2 linked regions of the Roseobacter denitrificans OCh 114 genome follow. Each later gene encodes a partner of the first gene's protein in a complex. Links are inferred from orthologs where the notes say so. Each region holds a gene or a part of one and is shown on either strand. Other genes may lie near its edges.

What was found.
Region 2: the proteins of ctaD (region 1) and RD1_RS09880 are in contact, whole or in part, in a solved structure (PDB 7CUB), measured with the Escherichia coli proteins. The link is inferred for Roseobacter denitrificans OCh 114 from one-to-one orthologs.

What each region holds. Positions count from the first base shown.
Region 1 is NC_008209.1:1,875,525-1,883,200, forward strand. What follows is about bases 3,148-6,035. They hold ctaD (cytochrome c oxidase subunit I), read right to left. Parts: upstream 5,483-6,035; coding sequence 3,812-5,482; downstream 3,148-3,811. Other genes in these bases: RD1_RS09095 (DUF2244 domain-containing protein), read right to left, coding at 3,148-3,514; RD1_RS09105 (hypothetical protein), read left to right, coding at 5,787-6,035; RD1_RS09110 (PAS domain-containing protein), read left to right, coding at 6,013-6,035. In the rest of the region: RD1_RS09075 (glycosyltransferase), read right to left, coding at 1-33; carA (glutamine-hydrolyzing carbamoyl-phosphate synthase small subunit), read right to left, coding at 139-1,299; RD1_RS09085 (GatB/YqeY domain-containing protein), read left to right, coding at 1,527-1,985; RD1_RS09090 (helix-turn-helix transcriptional regulator), read left to right, coding at 2,254-2,973; more of RD1_RS09095, read right to left, coding at 3,032-3,147; more of RD1_RS09105, read left to right, coding at 6,036-6,044; more of RD1_RS09110, read left to right, coding at 6,036-6,333; lipoyl(octanoyl) transferase LipB, read right to left, coding at 6,388-7,068. UniProt on the Escherichia coli protein: Cytochrome bo(3) ubiquinol oxidase is the terminal enzyme in the aerobic respiratory chain of E.coli that predominates when cells are grown at high aeration.
Region 2 is NC_008209.1:2,036,485-2,044,084, reverse strand. The notes cover bases 4,789-7,600. They hold RD1_RS09880 (cytochrome c oxidase subunit 3), read right to left. Parts: upstream 6,700-7,600; coding sequence 5,878-6,699; downstream 4,789-5,877. Other genes in these bases: cyoE (heme o synthase), read right to left, coding at 7,477-7,600; RD1_RS09870 (hypothetical protein), read right to left, coding at 7,309-7,473; RD1_RS09875 (cytochrome c oxidase assembly protein), read right to left, coding at 6,725-7,309; RD1_RS09885 (SURF1 family protein), read right to left, coding at 5,126-5,806; thrC (threonine synthase), read right to left, coding at 4,789-5,120. Outside these bases: RD1_RS09910 (FAD-binding oxidoreductase), read right to left, coding at 1-906; RD1_RS09905 (MBL fold metallo-hydrolase), read right to left, coding at 948-1,769; RD1_RS09900 (GNAT family N-acetyltransferase), read right to left, coding at 1,889-2,473; RD1_RS09895 (M16 family metallopeptidase), read right to left, coding at 2,473-3,735; more of thrC, read right to left, coding at 3,738-4,788. UniProt on the Escherichia coli protein: Cytochrome bo(3) ubiquinol terminal oxidase is the component of the aerobic respiratory chain of E.coli that predominates when cells are grown at high aeration.

The sequences.
Region 1 (7,676 bases):
GTTGTCAGACAAACGCAGGTGAACGTCATTCATCGTCGATTGCCTTGCATCGTTGGTGGACGATGCAATCTTGCAGATCGCGGTTAATGAACTGTTAAACCTGCATTATTCAACTTAAGAGAGTGCCTTTGATGCGACCTATGCGGCTCGCTCCGCCATCGCTTTGGCGAAACGTTCGAACAGGTAATAGCTGTCCTGCGGACCCGGGCTTGCCTCGGGGTGGTGTTGCACGGACCAAACGGGCCGCCCATCCACGCGAATCCCACAATTGGACCCGTCAAACAGCGATGTATGCGTCTCGATGACCCTATCAGGCAGGGTTTGCGCATCCACCGCAAAACCGTGATTCATCGAGGTGATTTCCACCTTCCCGGTATCGTGATCCTTGACCGGATGGTTGGCCCCGTGATGTCCGTGGTTCATCTTGATGGTTTGCGCACCAAGTGCGAGGGCAAGCATCTGATGGCCAAGGCAAATTCCAAAGACCGGAAGGTCCGTGTTGTCCAGAACACCGCGAATCATGGGCACGGCATATGCGCCGGTCGCCGCCGGATCCCCCGGCCCGTTGGACAGAAAAACACCATCCGGGTTATGCGCGAGCACATCCTCATAAGTTGCGGTTGCCGGCAGCACGGTCACATCGCAGCCAGCACTTGCAAGGCAGCGCAGGATGTTGCGCTTGGCGCCGTAATCAACCGCGACAACCTTGTGCTTGGGGTCGGTCTGCGGGCTGTAGCCTTCGGGCCAGGCCCACCGCATTTCATTCCAGTGGTAGGATTGCGCGCAGGTCACTTCCTTTGCAAGGTCGAGACCTTCCAGCCCGCTGAAGCCGCGCGCTGCTGCCACCAGCGCTTCAACATCGAAATTGCCGTCCGGATCATGTGTCAGAGCCACATGCGGTGCGCCGGATTGACGGATCGCGCGCGTCAGACGCCGCGTGTCGACACCGCCTATGGCAATGCGTCCTCGGGCCGTCAACCAGTCATCAATATGCTGAATGGCCCGCCAGTTCGACGGCTCCGTCGGCATCCATTTCACAACCATCCCCGCCGCGAAAGGATCAGCCGTTTCATCATCCTGCGGGTTCACGCCCACGTTGCCGATGTGCGGAAAGGTGAATGTGACGATCTGCCCGGCATAGGACGGGTCTGTCATGATTTCCTGATAGCCGGTCATGGCCGTGTTGAAGCAGAGCTCAGCCACGGTCTGGCCCGTTGCGCCAAATCCCATCCCGTAAAACAGAGTGCCATCCGCAAGCGCCAGACAGGCGGTAGGACGGTCGGTTGCAGGGACAGTCATGGGATGTCCTTTCCGGAAAGGGGAGCCAGCAAAATCTGGCGATACCTAGACGGGCAGGCAGATCGGGTCAAGCGGATTGGCACCTGCTGGCCGCACGTTTGATGCGAACGACATGACGCAGCGACGGGTGTTGCGGCGCCGCCGGGCTTTGGGTAATGTCTGCGACTTACCGCGCCTTTCCTGCAACCGGATTACTGGCGCAGGACAGTCAAAAAGGAATGTGAGCGATGGACTTGCGCACGAAGGTTTCGACCGCGTTGAAACAGGCGATGAAAGACAAGGCAGCGGATCGTCTGTCGACGCTGCGCCTTATCAACGCGGCAATCAAGGACAAGGATATTGCCGCGCGCGCTGTCGGCAATGACGAGGGCGTGGGCGATGCAGAAGTTCTCGCGATCCTTGGGAAAATGTCAAAACAGCGTCTCGAAAGCGCGCGCGCCTACGAAGAGGGCGGGCGCCTTGACCTCGCAGAGCGGGAACGTCAGGAAGTCACGGTTATCGAGGAATTCTTGCCGCAACAGCTGTCCGACGAAGAGGCTGCCGCGGCTGTGGATGCGGCGATTGCCGAGATAGGAGCCGAAAGTATCCGTGACATGGGCAAGGTCATGGGCGCGCTCAAGGCCAAGTACACTGGCCAGATGGATTTCGGGAAGATTGGCCCGACTGTCAAAGAGCGTTTGAGCTGATCAGCTTTTTATCCGAGATGGTCGAACCCCCACGATCTGCTTTGCGCGGCGCAGCAGCTTTTTACAGGGTAACGGCTTGATCTGTGCGTGTACAGGTTTCGGGCTGGACTCTGGATCCCACCGCCCCAGACGCAGCCGCAACAGTGTGTATTCGTCGTAGGAATACATAAACACCCCCTCGCTTTTTCACCTTGGTCGCACAAGCCTGCTGACAGCACGCTGTCAGCAGCGGATGATAAGGTGTCAGCAACGAAGAGAAGGGTGCACCATGGCCAGATCTGATCGCCTGTTCGAAATTATCCAGCTGTTGCGGGCAGCGCCGCGCCCCATGACGGCGGACGTGCTGGCCGACTGTCTGGAAGTGTCCAAGCGGACGGTTTACCGTGACATAGCGACCTTGCAAGCGCGCCAGACGCCCATCGATGGCGCCCCCGGTATCGGGTACATGATGCGCGCAGGCTATGATTTGCCGCCACTGAATTTTGATGCGGAGGAAATAGATGCGCTGCGGGTGGGGCTGGCGATGCTCGTGCGTACCGGGGACAGTGGGCTTGAGGCTGCGGCCGGGAGCATTCGCCAGAAGGTTGATGCGCTTCATGGTCCTGCGGACTGGCTGCAGGTCTCCCCATGGGGTGCACCGCGCGATGATCCGGCGAAAGGCTGCGTGTCGATCGCGTCGCTGCGATCGGCCATTCGTGATGCGACGAAGCTAAAGATCACCTATCGCAGCGCAGATGGCACGGAATCGCTCCGGGTCATTCGCCCGCTGGCGCTGATCTATCATCTGGAATGCGTGATGGTGGCGGGGTGGTGTGAACTGCGAACAGGGTTCCGGCATTTCCGGACGGACCGGATTTATGCATGCGTTGTTCTTGAGGATCGCTTTGCGGAACAATCCGTTTTGCTGCGCCAGCTTTGGGGCGAGGAAAACCAGTGGGGCACGCCTGACGTGTCTGACGAAGTATCGCACCCAACCCGCGCGCCTTAACACGTTGAAGTAATTCAGTTTCGACAGGACCCGTGGATCATACCTTCCACATGTTTCTTTAGCGGCGCCATGCGCGTTGCAGCTCATCATAGAGTGCGACGCGTTCCTCTTCGCTGAGAAAAGCGCCGATTTCCACCTCGCGCCCCATGCCTTTGAGGGTCACGTAATGCGGGATCGGTCCGTCCTTTTCGTATTTGGTGATGGTGGTCCAATAGCGGTTGCAGTCCCATTCCCGCGTGGCACCTGTGGGCTCTGTGCGGATCAGGCGCGCCTCTTCGTCGTTGAGGGTCAGAACCTCGACGATGTTACGGGCTTTGCGGTTGCGTTGCAGGGCATGATAGATGCCCCAGACAGCCAGTAAAACAAAGGGGAGCAGGCCCCATAACACCGGGGAGCCGAGCATCGTCACCACGGGAATCAGGATCATCGCGAAAGTGGCCAGCACAAAGGCGGCCATGCCTTGTGGGGGCAGAGAGTTATGAGGCCACAGACGCAGGGTCTGGGGGGTCTCACCGGGCTGTGAAATCCATTGATAGGGCATGGTCGGTCGTTGATCTGGTTGCGGCTACATGGACGTTTACCGCAGGGTCAGGGCGGGGTGCAATGCGGCACGCGGACCACAGGCGCACGACGTGGTTTTTTGCCGATTTTGCAGGCACCGCGCAGCGCCGTCAGGTGGGCAAAACGCTCTGTCGGTATGACGTCGGTATCACGTCGGTATTGCGTCGGTGCTTGCGCAAAACCGGTTGTGGGCTTTCAGCGGCCCGCCTCGGATGATCCCGAACGCGAAAAAGCCCCGACGGTGCGGGGCTTTTCCTGAGTGTTTCAGACGCGCGCCTTAGTGGCTGTGCTGCTTGTCCCAGTCTTCCTGCTTTGGAAGCTGCTCGAACGTGTGCTCGGGCGGTGGGGAGGGCAGGGTCCATTCCAGCGTGTCGGCGTATTCGTTCCATGGGTTCGCCTCGGTGCATTTCTTGCCGTAGCGCAGGGCATAGGCCATGACGCCAAAGAAGAAAAGGAAGGAGGCAAAGGACAGGAACGCGCCCCAGCTTGACCACAGGTTCCAGTAGGCGAAAGCCTCAGGATAGTCGATGTAGCGACGTGGCATGCCCTGACGGCCCAGGAAGTGCTGCGGGAAGAAGGTCAGGTTTGCCCCGATGAACATCGTCCAGAAGTGCAGCTTGCCGGCCCATTCGGGATACATCTTGCCCGTCATCTTGGGGAAGTAGAAGTAGATCCCGGCGAAGATGGCAAAGACGGCCCCGAGCGACATCACATAGTGGAAGTGCGCCACAACGTAATAGGTGTCATGATAGTAGCGGTCCACGGCGGCCTGCGACAGCACGATGCCGGTCACACCGCCCACGGTGAAGAGGAAGAGGAAACCAAAGGCCCAGAGCATGGGCGTTTTGAATTCCACCGATCCGCCCCACATGGTCGCGATCCAGCTGAAGACCTTGACCCCTGTGGGCACCGCGATGACCATCGTGGCCAGCATGAAATAGGCCTGCTGGTTGAGCGACATGCCCACGGTGTACATGTGGTGCGCCCAGACGACGAAGCCCAAAGCACCGATGGCGATGATCGCCCAGACCATCGGCAGGTAGCCGAAGATCGGTTTGCGCGCGAAGGTCGCGATCACATGGGAGATGATGCCAAAGCCGGGCAGAATGATGATGTAGACCTCCGGGTGGCCAAAGAACCACAGGATGTGCTGGTAGAGCACGGGGTCGCCCCCGCCTGCGGGATCAAAGAAGGTAAAGCCGAAGTTACGGTCCATCAGCAACATGGTGATCGCGCCCGCCAGAACCGGCAGGGACAGCAGGATCAACCAGCTTGTGACAAAGATCGACCATGAGAACAGCGGCACCTTGAACAGGGTCATGCCGGGGGCACGCATGTTCAGGAAAGTCGTGATCATGTTGATCGCGCCAAGGATCGAAGAGGCTCCCGAGACGTGAACCGCGAAGATCGCGAGGTCCATCGAATAGCCGCCCTCATTCGTGGAGAGCGGTGGGTAGAGCACCCAGCCCACGCCAGAACCCGACTGGTCATTGCCACCCGGTGCAAGGACGGAACAGATCGCCAAGGCGGTGCCCGCAACATACATCCAGAAGCTGAGGTTGTTCATCCGCGGGAAGGCCATATCCGGCGCGCCGATCTGCAACGGCATGAAATAGTTGCCAAATCCGCCGAAAAGCGCCGGAATGACAACAAAGAACATCATTAGGATACCGTGACCGGTGATCAAAACATTCCAAAGGTGTCCGTTGGGTGTACAGAGCGCATCGCTGGCGAACATCCGTGCGCCTTCCATACACATGTACTGAACGCCCGGCTCCATCAGCTCGAGGCGCATGTAGACGGTAAAGGCAACTGATACGAATCCGACGAACGCGGATGTGATCAGATAGAGAATACCGATATCTTTGTGGTTTGTGGACATGAACCAGCGGGTGAAAAACCCGCGCTCATCTTGATGGTCGTGCCCGTGAATGGCTGCGTCTGCCATGCGGTGCCTCCTGATTGTGTGTTGCTCCAGGCCGGGGTTCCCGTTCCGACCGTAGATTCACAACGGTTTTAGAGTGTGTTGTGCCAAGGAGCAATGATCCTAATGCCGCACGTGTAAGATAAAATGAAAATTTCTCTGTCTGCGGAAACGGGTGCCGACGACATCATTCGCATTTGTCTCAATACCGGCGGTTAAATCTGTGGATGCGTCACGAGTGGAGGCGGGGTTTAACCCGCTATTTACCGGCGCGGTGTCATTGTTAACGCAGCGTTTGGCAAGGCGGGGATGATAGAGGATGATAACCATGGCATTGGGACGGATCCCCTGGCAGTCTCAGACATCCGGCGTCATTGATGCGGACAGTCTGGAATTCTTACGCCAGGTCGCGGCCCTGGTGCCGGGTATCATCTATGTGTTCAATCACGAGACGATGAGCAACGAATATACCAACCGCTGCATCGCGGAGTTGCTTGGGTACTCGCCGGCGGACATCAAGGCGATGGGCGATGATCTGTTACCCACCATCATACATGATGATGATTTTGACCGCATCGCCGGATGATGATTTTGACCGCATCGCCGGCCATGTGGCCGAATTGCAGCACCTCGCCGATCATGAGCAGGCGGTTTGGGAATATCGCGCCATCGCGCGCGATGGACACGAGGTGTGGTTGCGTTCGATTGAAACGGTCTTCACCCGCGCGGCCGATGGGGGCGTGCTGCGCCACATCGGCGTTGCCTTTGATATTACTGCAGAGAAAAACGCCGAAGCGGTGCTGCGGCAGGCCAATGCGTCGCTGACGCAGCAGTTGGCCGATAGGGGCAATGCCGCGCAGCTATCAGGTGCGTAGTCTTGTGTGGCACGCGGCGTTTTCGGGTATGTTCATCTGCGGGCCTGGGCGCAGTTACGAATCGATCCACGGCGCCGGTTTCGGGACGCTGCCGAAGACCTTGGCGAATGCCTGCATCAGCGCGATATCGAGATCATGCATCGTCACGGGCAAACCCAGATCCACAAGGCTGGTGACCCCGTGCTCGGCAATGCCGCAGGGCACGATCCCGTTGAAATGGCTCAGATCCGGTTCGACGTTGATGGACACGCCGTGAAAGGAAATCCATTTGCGCAACCGGATGCCGATGGCGGCGATCTTGTCTTCGGCAAGGGCGCCCGTCGCGGTCTTTGGTTTGTCCGGGCGCTCTACCCAGACGCCGACGCGGCCCTGCCTGATTTCACCGGTGACGTTGAACTGTGCAAGCGTTGAAATCACCCAGCTTTCCAGCTGTTGGACAAAGAGCCGCACATCCCGCCCGCGCGCGCCCACATCCAGCAGAGTGTAAGCCACGCGCTGACCGGGCCCATGGTAGGTATATTGCCCGCCCCGTTTGGTCGGATACACAGGAAAGCGGTCCGGTTCGATCAGATCCTTTTGCCTGGCACTGGTCCCGGCGGTGTATAGCGGTGGGTGTTCCACCAGCCAGATACATTCCGCCGCGCGGCCCTGCGCAATGTCCGCCGCCCGCCTTTCCATCCAGCGTTCCGCCGCGCGAAAGTCGGTCAGCCCCTCAGAGATGATCCAATCCACCATATGCGCAGCCATAGCGCAGCAGATCGGGCGCGCAAAGGCCTGTCCGTATCTTTCGATTTCGGAAAAATGCAAAATCACTCTTCACAAGGCTGGCGCGGCAGGCTAAAGACCGCGAACCATTATCGTGCGGATGTGGCGGAATGGTAGACGCGCAGCGTTGAGGTCGCTGTGGGGTAACACCCGTGGAAGTTCGAGTCTTCTCATCCGCACCACTTCACGTTTTGGCTCAAATCTGCGCGAAACAAATTGAACGCTGATTGCTGGGGTTTTGCGCCGCAATGCCGGGTCGCGGTCGATCTGAAACAATGCCTCGGGTCCGTTTCTGTTTTGGGGTGTCGTCGGGCGCGGGCCGCGACAGCGGTAATGCGCCAGCGGCACGTGCGTCGCAAAGGCTGCTTTTCACGCAGGGCCACTTGACGCTCACATGGCGATCCAATACTACGTCAACCTGTTGAGCGGGCGTTGTGTAGTGGTAAGACCTTAGCCTTCCAAGCTAATGACGCGGGTTCGATTCCCGCCGCCCGCTCCAGAATTTCAAATCCCACCAAAATCGTGACTGGCGGCGCAGATGGTCTGACGTGGGGCGATCCGGCAAGTGTTTGCGCATC
Region 2 (7,600 bases), 160 kb from region 1 along the record:
TGTTTCCAGTGACTTCTGCGGATCAAGCCCGTGCACAAGGCCCACTTCGATCAGGACAGACCACGCAGGGGCTGTGTCAAAGGGCTGGCGCACATCGGGCAGCGTTTCGCGTAAAAAGGCCAGGCCCTGCCCGCTGATCAGCTCGAAGGCGCTGACCAATTCCCCGAGTTGCGCGCGCGCAAGGGCGAGCAGCGACAATGCGGCCTGTGGCGATGACACGACCAGGACCGCCGTGCCCATATGGGCCGGTTGCGGGCTGAGCTTCAACGCAGCCGCCGTGATGATCCCCAGCGTCCCTTCGGAACCGATCAGCAGATGCCGCAAGTCATAGCCGCTGTTGTCCTTGCGCAACCGTTTCAGCCCGTGCCAGATTTGCCCGTCGGGCAGAACAGCCTCCAGCCCCAGACACAAGTCCCGCGCGTTGCCATAGCGCAAGACCCCGGTGCCACCGGCATTCGTCGCCAGATTACCGCCGATCCGCGCGCTGCCCTGTGCTGCCAGCGACAGCGGGAAAAGCCGCCCCGCATCTGCAGCGGCCTGCTGGACATCCGCAAGGATCGCGCCTGCGTCACAGATCAGAACATTTTCCTGCGGATAAACCGCGCGAATGCTGTTCATCCGCTCCAACGAGATCATGAGCGGCGCAGGACCCTCCGGCATGACCTGACCGCCCACCAGTCCCGTACCGCCGCCATAGGGGAGGATGGGCACACGCGCATCCGCGGCCAGCCGCACCAGATGCGCCACCTCTTGGGTGGAACGCGGGGCCGCGAGCACCCCCACCTTGCCCTGCCACCGGCCACGCGGCTCCTCGCGGTAGCGCGATTCAGCGTCGCGCAGCACCTCGGCTGGCAACTGCTCCAGAAGCGTCTGTCGAAACGCGGAATCGGCTGAATTATGCATCATGCGCCTTGATCCCTTGCCGGGCCGCCGGATGCAAGGGCGCGCTAGTTTTCGCTCAGGAAGGCAGGGCGCAGCACCATCACCGTGGGGCGTGACGGCAGCCGGTCCAGTGACATTTCCAGCGAGGGGCCACCGACCTCCACGATCTGGAATTCATCGGACATGCCTTGCAGAAAATCATCCAGCGCAAACAGCGAAAACCAATGCATCGGGATCACGACAGAGGACCTGAGCCGTTTCAACACGCGCGTCATCGTCGCAAGATCAAGCGTATAGCCCCCATCCACCGGCGCCATCACGATATCGACCCGCCCCAGCGCGGCATATTGTTCCGCATCCGGTTCATGGTGCAGATGCCCCAGATGCCCAACACATAACCCCGCCAGCTCAAAGACAAAAATCGAATTGCCTTTCGGCTCCACTCCCGCAAAGGAGGAGCGTATATCTGTCGAGACATTGCGCACCAGAACCTCCCCGAGATCCAGGTTGTGCACGATGCCTTCGCCAAAGGGGCCCCAGCCGGGCAGCACATGGGGGATCGCGGGATCGGGGTTTGCCGTCCAATGCGTGGAATGGGCATGGTTCATGGTGACCACATCAGGGATCAGCGGCAGCGTGCCGGTATAGCCTGTGTAATCGGTAACCATATTCAGCCCGCCGTGGCTGCGGATAAGAAAGCTCGCGTGGTGGATATAGTGGATGCGCACCGTCTCTTCATCGACAGGGCCAAGGCTGGCGGGCACGATGTATTCGACGCCCGGTGTACCTTCGGCCAGCGCCAAACAATGGCTCGGCGTGCGTTCAAGGCTTTGTGCCTGCCCTATTCCGGCCGACAAGATGAAGATAAAAAGACTTCGCAATATCATGTCATATCCCCTCCGCTAGGCCTAAAGACTAGCACAGTGCCGTGAAATTCCAGACCGTGGGGCGCAGAAATTCGCGATGTTTGACAGTGATCCGCTCAAATGGCGGGCAGATGTCGCGTTCACGACACGTTGGTCTTGCCCCGCCGGTCAGAGCGCAGCGCCGCATAAAGCACATGGGTGCGCCAGCGGCCGTCGATTTGCAGATAGCTTTGAGCAACGCCCTCGTATTTGAACCCCGAGGTTTCCAAGAGCCCGCGCGACGCCTTGTTTTCAGGCAGGCAGGCGGCTTCGATCCGGCTGAGGTCAAGGCGCGTAAAGGCATAATGCACCAGCGCCGTGATCGCTTCGCGCATGAATCCCTGCCGGGCAAAGGGCTCGCCCGTCCAATAGCCCAAGGTGCCGGCCTGTGCCGGGCCACGTCGGATATTATCAAGCGTGATCGCGCCCAGCAGTTGCTCATCCTGCCTGCGGATCAGGAAGAGCGGCAAGGCGGAGCCCCCCGTGACCGACCGCTGCGCCCAGTAGACGCGGTTGGTAAAGGCCTTGCGGCTCAGGTGATCATCGGCCCAGTTCGGCTCCCACGGGGTGAGGTAATCCATGCTTTGCGCACGCAGGTGCGACCACGCGCGGAAATCCGAATGGACCGGCGGGCGCAATGTCATCCGCTCCGTCTCGATCCTGAGTTTGCGACGACCGCGAAGTATCACGCTGCACGGCGCTCCTGCAGAGCCGCCAGCGTCGGCGCGCCGTCAACCGGCCCGTAAAGCGCGAGGGCCGCCGGTGCACTTTGCGCAATTCTTTGGGCAAATTCACGCACGTCCCCGGTGGTCACCGCGTCGATCATCGCCACTGTTTCATCCAGTGGCGGCACCCGGTCCCAGATCTGCACCAGACGCGCCAGCCGTTCTGCGCGGTTGGAGGGGCTTTCCAGCCCCATCAGCAGACCCGCTTTCATCTGCGCGCGCGCACGGGCCACTTCGGCGGGAGACATGTCATCCACGGCGCGTTTTATCTCGTCGATTGTGATCTCCGCCAGTTGACCCAACTGCTCGGCACTGGTTCCGGCATAGATCGTCGTCATACCGGTGTCGGCATAGGCCCCGGCTTGTGCAAAGATCGAATAGCACAGGCCACGGTTTTCGCGGATTTCCTGAAACAGGCGGCTCGACATGCCGCCCCCCAGTGCAGAGGCGTAAATCTGCGCCGTATAGATGCAATCATCCCGGTAGCCGGGGCTTTCAAAGGCCAGCGCAAAATGCGCCTGCTCGAGCGCTTTGCTCTGGCGACGCTCACCGCCCAGAAACTGCGCGGCATCCACATCAAACATCGGTTTGGCCTGCATGCTGCCGAAAAGCTGCTCCGCGAGGCGCACGATCTCATCGTGATCCACAGCGCCAGCCGCCGACAGGATCATCTGTTCGGGTCCGTAGTGCTGAGCGATGAACTGCTGCAGATCATTCCTTGAAAACTGCGATACCCGCTCGCTCGGTCCCAGAATGGTGCGCCCCATGGGGTGGTTTGGATAGGCTTCTTCCTGAAGCCAGTCGAAAATCACATCGTCCGGCGTGTCCAGCGACTGGCCGATTTCCTGCAGGATAACACCACGCTCGACTTCGATCTCGGCCTCTTCCAGCGTGGGATTGAGCAGAATATCCGCAATCACATCCAGTGCCAGCGGGACATCGTTTTGCAACACCCGCGCGTAATAGGCCGTCACCTCCCGGCTGGTATAGGCGTTGATGTAGCCGCCCACATCCTCGATGCTTTCCGCGATCTGCAAGGCTGTGCGCTGCGTCGTACCCTTGAACGCCATATGTTCCAGAAAATGGGCGATGCCGTTTTGTTGCGGCGTTTCATGACGTGCCCCCGCCGTGACCCAGACGCCGATCGAGGCAGAGGCAAGCCCCGGCATATGTTCCGTTACAATGCGAAAGCCATTCGGCAGGCGGTGTTGGTTCAATGTCACGCTCAGATGTGCCCTTTTATGTGGTCTTTGAGGGCGGCCAGATCGTTTGGCACGCGAGTCACCCTTTCGGTGCGGTCATACAGGTCCGCCATGCGCGCAGGCAAGGGCGGGTGTACGCCGGATGCCGCCTCGACGGCTGCGGGGAATTTGGCCGGATGGGCGGTTGCCAGCGTGACCATGGGCGTGCCGATTACGCGCTGCTCTTCGGCGACCTTGACGCCAATGGCAGAATGCGGGCACAGCAACTCTCCGCTGTGTTTCAGCGCGCGCGTGATGGTCGCCGACGTTTCCTCTTCGGAGGCGCGACCGGACGCATAATGCGATTGCAGGACCTGCATCGCTCCCTGGCTGACGTCAAAGCCGCCGGCCTTCAACTCATCCATCAGCTGGACGATGGCGGGTGCCTCACGGTCATAGGCGTCAAAGAGCGCGCGTTCAAAGTTTGAACTGACCTGAATGTCCATCGACGGGCTGATCGAGGGCACGGTTTCGCCCTTGTGATAGCCCTGCCCGCTCAAGCACCGGTGCAGAATATCGTTCTGATTGGTGGCCACCACCAGCTTGTCAATCGGCAAGCCCATCCGCTTGGCGATATAGCCGGCAAAGACGTCCCCGAAATTTCCGGTGGGCACGGTAAAGCTGATCTGGCGGTGCGGCGCGCCAAGCGCAACGGCGGCTGAAAAGTAATAGACCACCTGCGCAAGCACCCGGCCCCAGTTGATCGAATTCACCCCGGCAAGGCGCACGGTATCGCGGAATTCGAAATCATTGAACATGTCCTTCAGACGCGCCTGACAGTCGTCAAAATCACCATCCACGGCGAGCGCATGCACATTGCTTTCGCCCGGTGTAGTCATCTGGCGGCGCTGGACCTCTGAAATGCGGCCATGGGGATACATGATGAACACATCCACGTTGCTCAGACCCCGGAAGGCCTCGATTGCAGCGGAGCCGGTGTCACCGGATGTGGCCCCCACAATCGTCACGCGTTCGTTCTTGCGCCCCAATGCGGTCTGGAACATCTGACCGATCAACTGCATCGCAAAATCCTTGAAGGCCAGCGTCGGCCCGTGAAACAGCTCCAGCAGGAAATGACCCTGATCCAGCTGTTTCAAGGGCGCGCGTGCATCATGGCCAAAGACCGCATAAGCGCGCGCGATGATCTCGCGGAACTCCGTGTCCGTGAACACCTCCCCGACAAAGGGGCGCATCACCCTGTAGGCGATCTCCTCATAAGGCTGACCCTCCATCGCGCTGATGGCTTCGGCCGACAGCTGCGGGATCGTCTGGGGCACATAGAGGCCGCCGTCACGGGCAAGGCCGCTCAACATCGCCTCTTCGAAATTCAGCACAGGGGCCGTGCCACGGGTCGAGATATACTGCATATCGTTCAGCTTTTGATTGCGCCGGATTTCCGGCGGAGAAAGAAGAAAGTCATCAGGGACCAGATTGCCGCAAGGGAAAACCACGTTACCGCATATTGCAAGTGATCGTTCGGAATCGCGCGCGTGTCCACAGGCATTGGCGACAAAGGCCCCCCGAGTTGCGGCGCATCCCGGCGCACCACGAGGATCGGCCGCGTCCCGAGCGCTGCCGCCATGGCATCAACGTCGCGGGCAAACCAGATATTGCGCGCAAGATCAGGTTCCGGGGTAAATCCGTCGACTTCCTGCGGCCATTGCAGGTTGCCCACGATGTTCAGCGGCGGGCCTTCCTCGAACTTGAGACCGGCGGCGTTTTCGGTCGTCACAAAGCCGAGGTCGATCAGGATGTCACCGTCGGGGTGCAACAGTGGTCGGATGATCCGGTAGCCCGCACCGACGTCCTTTTTGGACACAAGCACCCTGATATAATCCGCGCGCAACGTGCCCGTCACCCGCACGGGCAGATAGGCGTCGCGTGTCGGGTCCAACTGCATCGGCAGCGCCACCGGTTCGGCCGCAATGCGGCTGTTGATTTGAGCGATCACGCCTTCTTTCCACGCCAGACGCTGCACTTGCCAAACGCCAAGGCTGATCAGGATTGCCGCCCCGCCCAGCCCTATAACCACCAGAAACACCAACCGGCCCATTCGGTGCTGCCTTTCCCAAAGAAAAGCGCGCGAAAAAACGCGCGCTTTGATTTCAAACCCTGAAGGAACGCCTAGTGCGCGCCGGGCATCACGCTGACCCCGTAGATGTAGACGGCGAAGAAGAGGAACAACCAGACCACGTCAACAAAGTGCCAGTACCAGGCCGCCGCCTCAAAGCCGACATGTTTCTCGGGGGTGAAATGCCCCTTGATGGCACGCACCAGACAGACGGTCAGGAAAATCGTGCCGATGATGACATGCAGCCCGTGGAAGCCGGTGGCCATGAAGAAGTTCGAGAAGAACTTGTCGCCGCCAAACTCCCAGCCCTTGTAGAGCAGGTAAGAGTATTCGTAGGCCTGCAGGAAGGTGAACAAAACCCCGAGGATGATCGAGATCGCAAGACCCCAGATCAAATCGCGGCGGTTGTTCTCATGCACCAGCGCGTGGTGCGCCCATGTGACCGCACAGCCCGACAAAAGCAGGACCAGCGTGTTGATCAGCGGCAGGTGGAACGCATCCACATGGTAGATTTCCGGCTGAACATATTCGGTGCCTGCATATCCGCTCATCGGGTAGATGGCGTGTTTGAAGAACGACCAGAACCACGCGGCAAAGAACATCACCTCGGACATGATGAAGAGGATGAAGCCATACCGCAGCCCGATCCGCACGACCGGCGTGTGATCCCCCATTTTGCTTTCCGCGACCACCTCGGACCACCACCCGAACATCACGTAGAGCACGGCGACAAAGCCCATCAGGAACATCCACGGAAACTGCCCCTGCATCCACAGCACAGCGCCAAAGAGCATGAAAAATGCCCCGACAGAGCCAAGCAGCGGCCAGATCGAGGGGTTTAAAATGTGATAGTCATGGTTCTTTTCATGCGCCATGGTTTCGTCCCTTACCTTATGTTGGTCAGTTCAGACTTGTGTCTGAATTTTCTTCGATGTCCTGCGCGTCGGCATATTCTTCGGGCAGGTCGATTTCGTAAAATGTGTATGACAGCGTGATCGTGTGGACATGCTTGCCATCCCGGTCGTCCACGATTTCCGGATCGACATAGAAGGTCACGGGCATCTGCACCCGCTCCCCGGGTTGCAGAACCTGCTCTTCAAAGCAGAAGCACTGGATCTTGTTGAAAAACCCACCGGCCTGATAGGGGGTCACATTGTAGCTTGCCGAGCCGGCGACGGGCCTGTCGGTCGGATTATACGCCTCATAGAATGCCAGACCGGATTCGCCGATGCGCACGTCCATCTCGCGCACGACAGGTTTGAATTCCCACGGCATATGGTTGTTCAGCGACCCGTCAAACCGAATGGTGATGGTTTGATCGAGGATATCCTCGGGCGCGACATCGGACACACCCGTCACGCCCCCGAAACCGGTCACCCGGCAAAACCAGTCATAAAGCGGCACCGACGCCCAAGCCAGCGCGCCCATGAAAATCACGACGCTGACGGTTTGCGCTACGGTTTTTGCGGGTCCTCTCAGGGCCATCAGTTAGATACCTCCGATGCATCTGGCACAACAAAATCATCGCTCGTGACCTTGGCAAAGGTGATTGCCAGAACAAGCACGACAAATCCGGCCAGCATCAGGCCGACGCCCACATTGCGCCCTTTGCGGCGCGAATGGATTTCATGTTCAGCGCGAATGGCCATGTTTTACCAGCCTCCCAAACCAAAGGGGCGCAGCGCCGATTCCAGCAGGATGGCCCCGAAATGCGCGAACAAGTACCACAGCGACAGCCGGAAGAACTTTTTCTCAACCCGGTATTCATCCGCGATG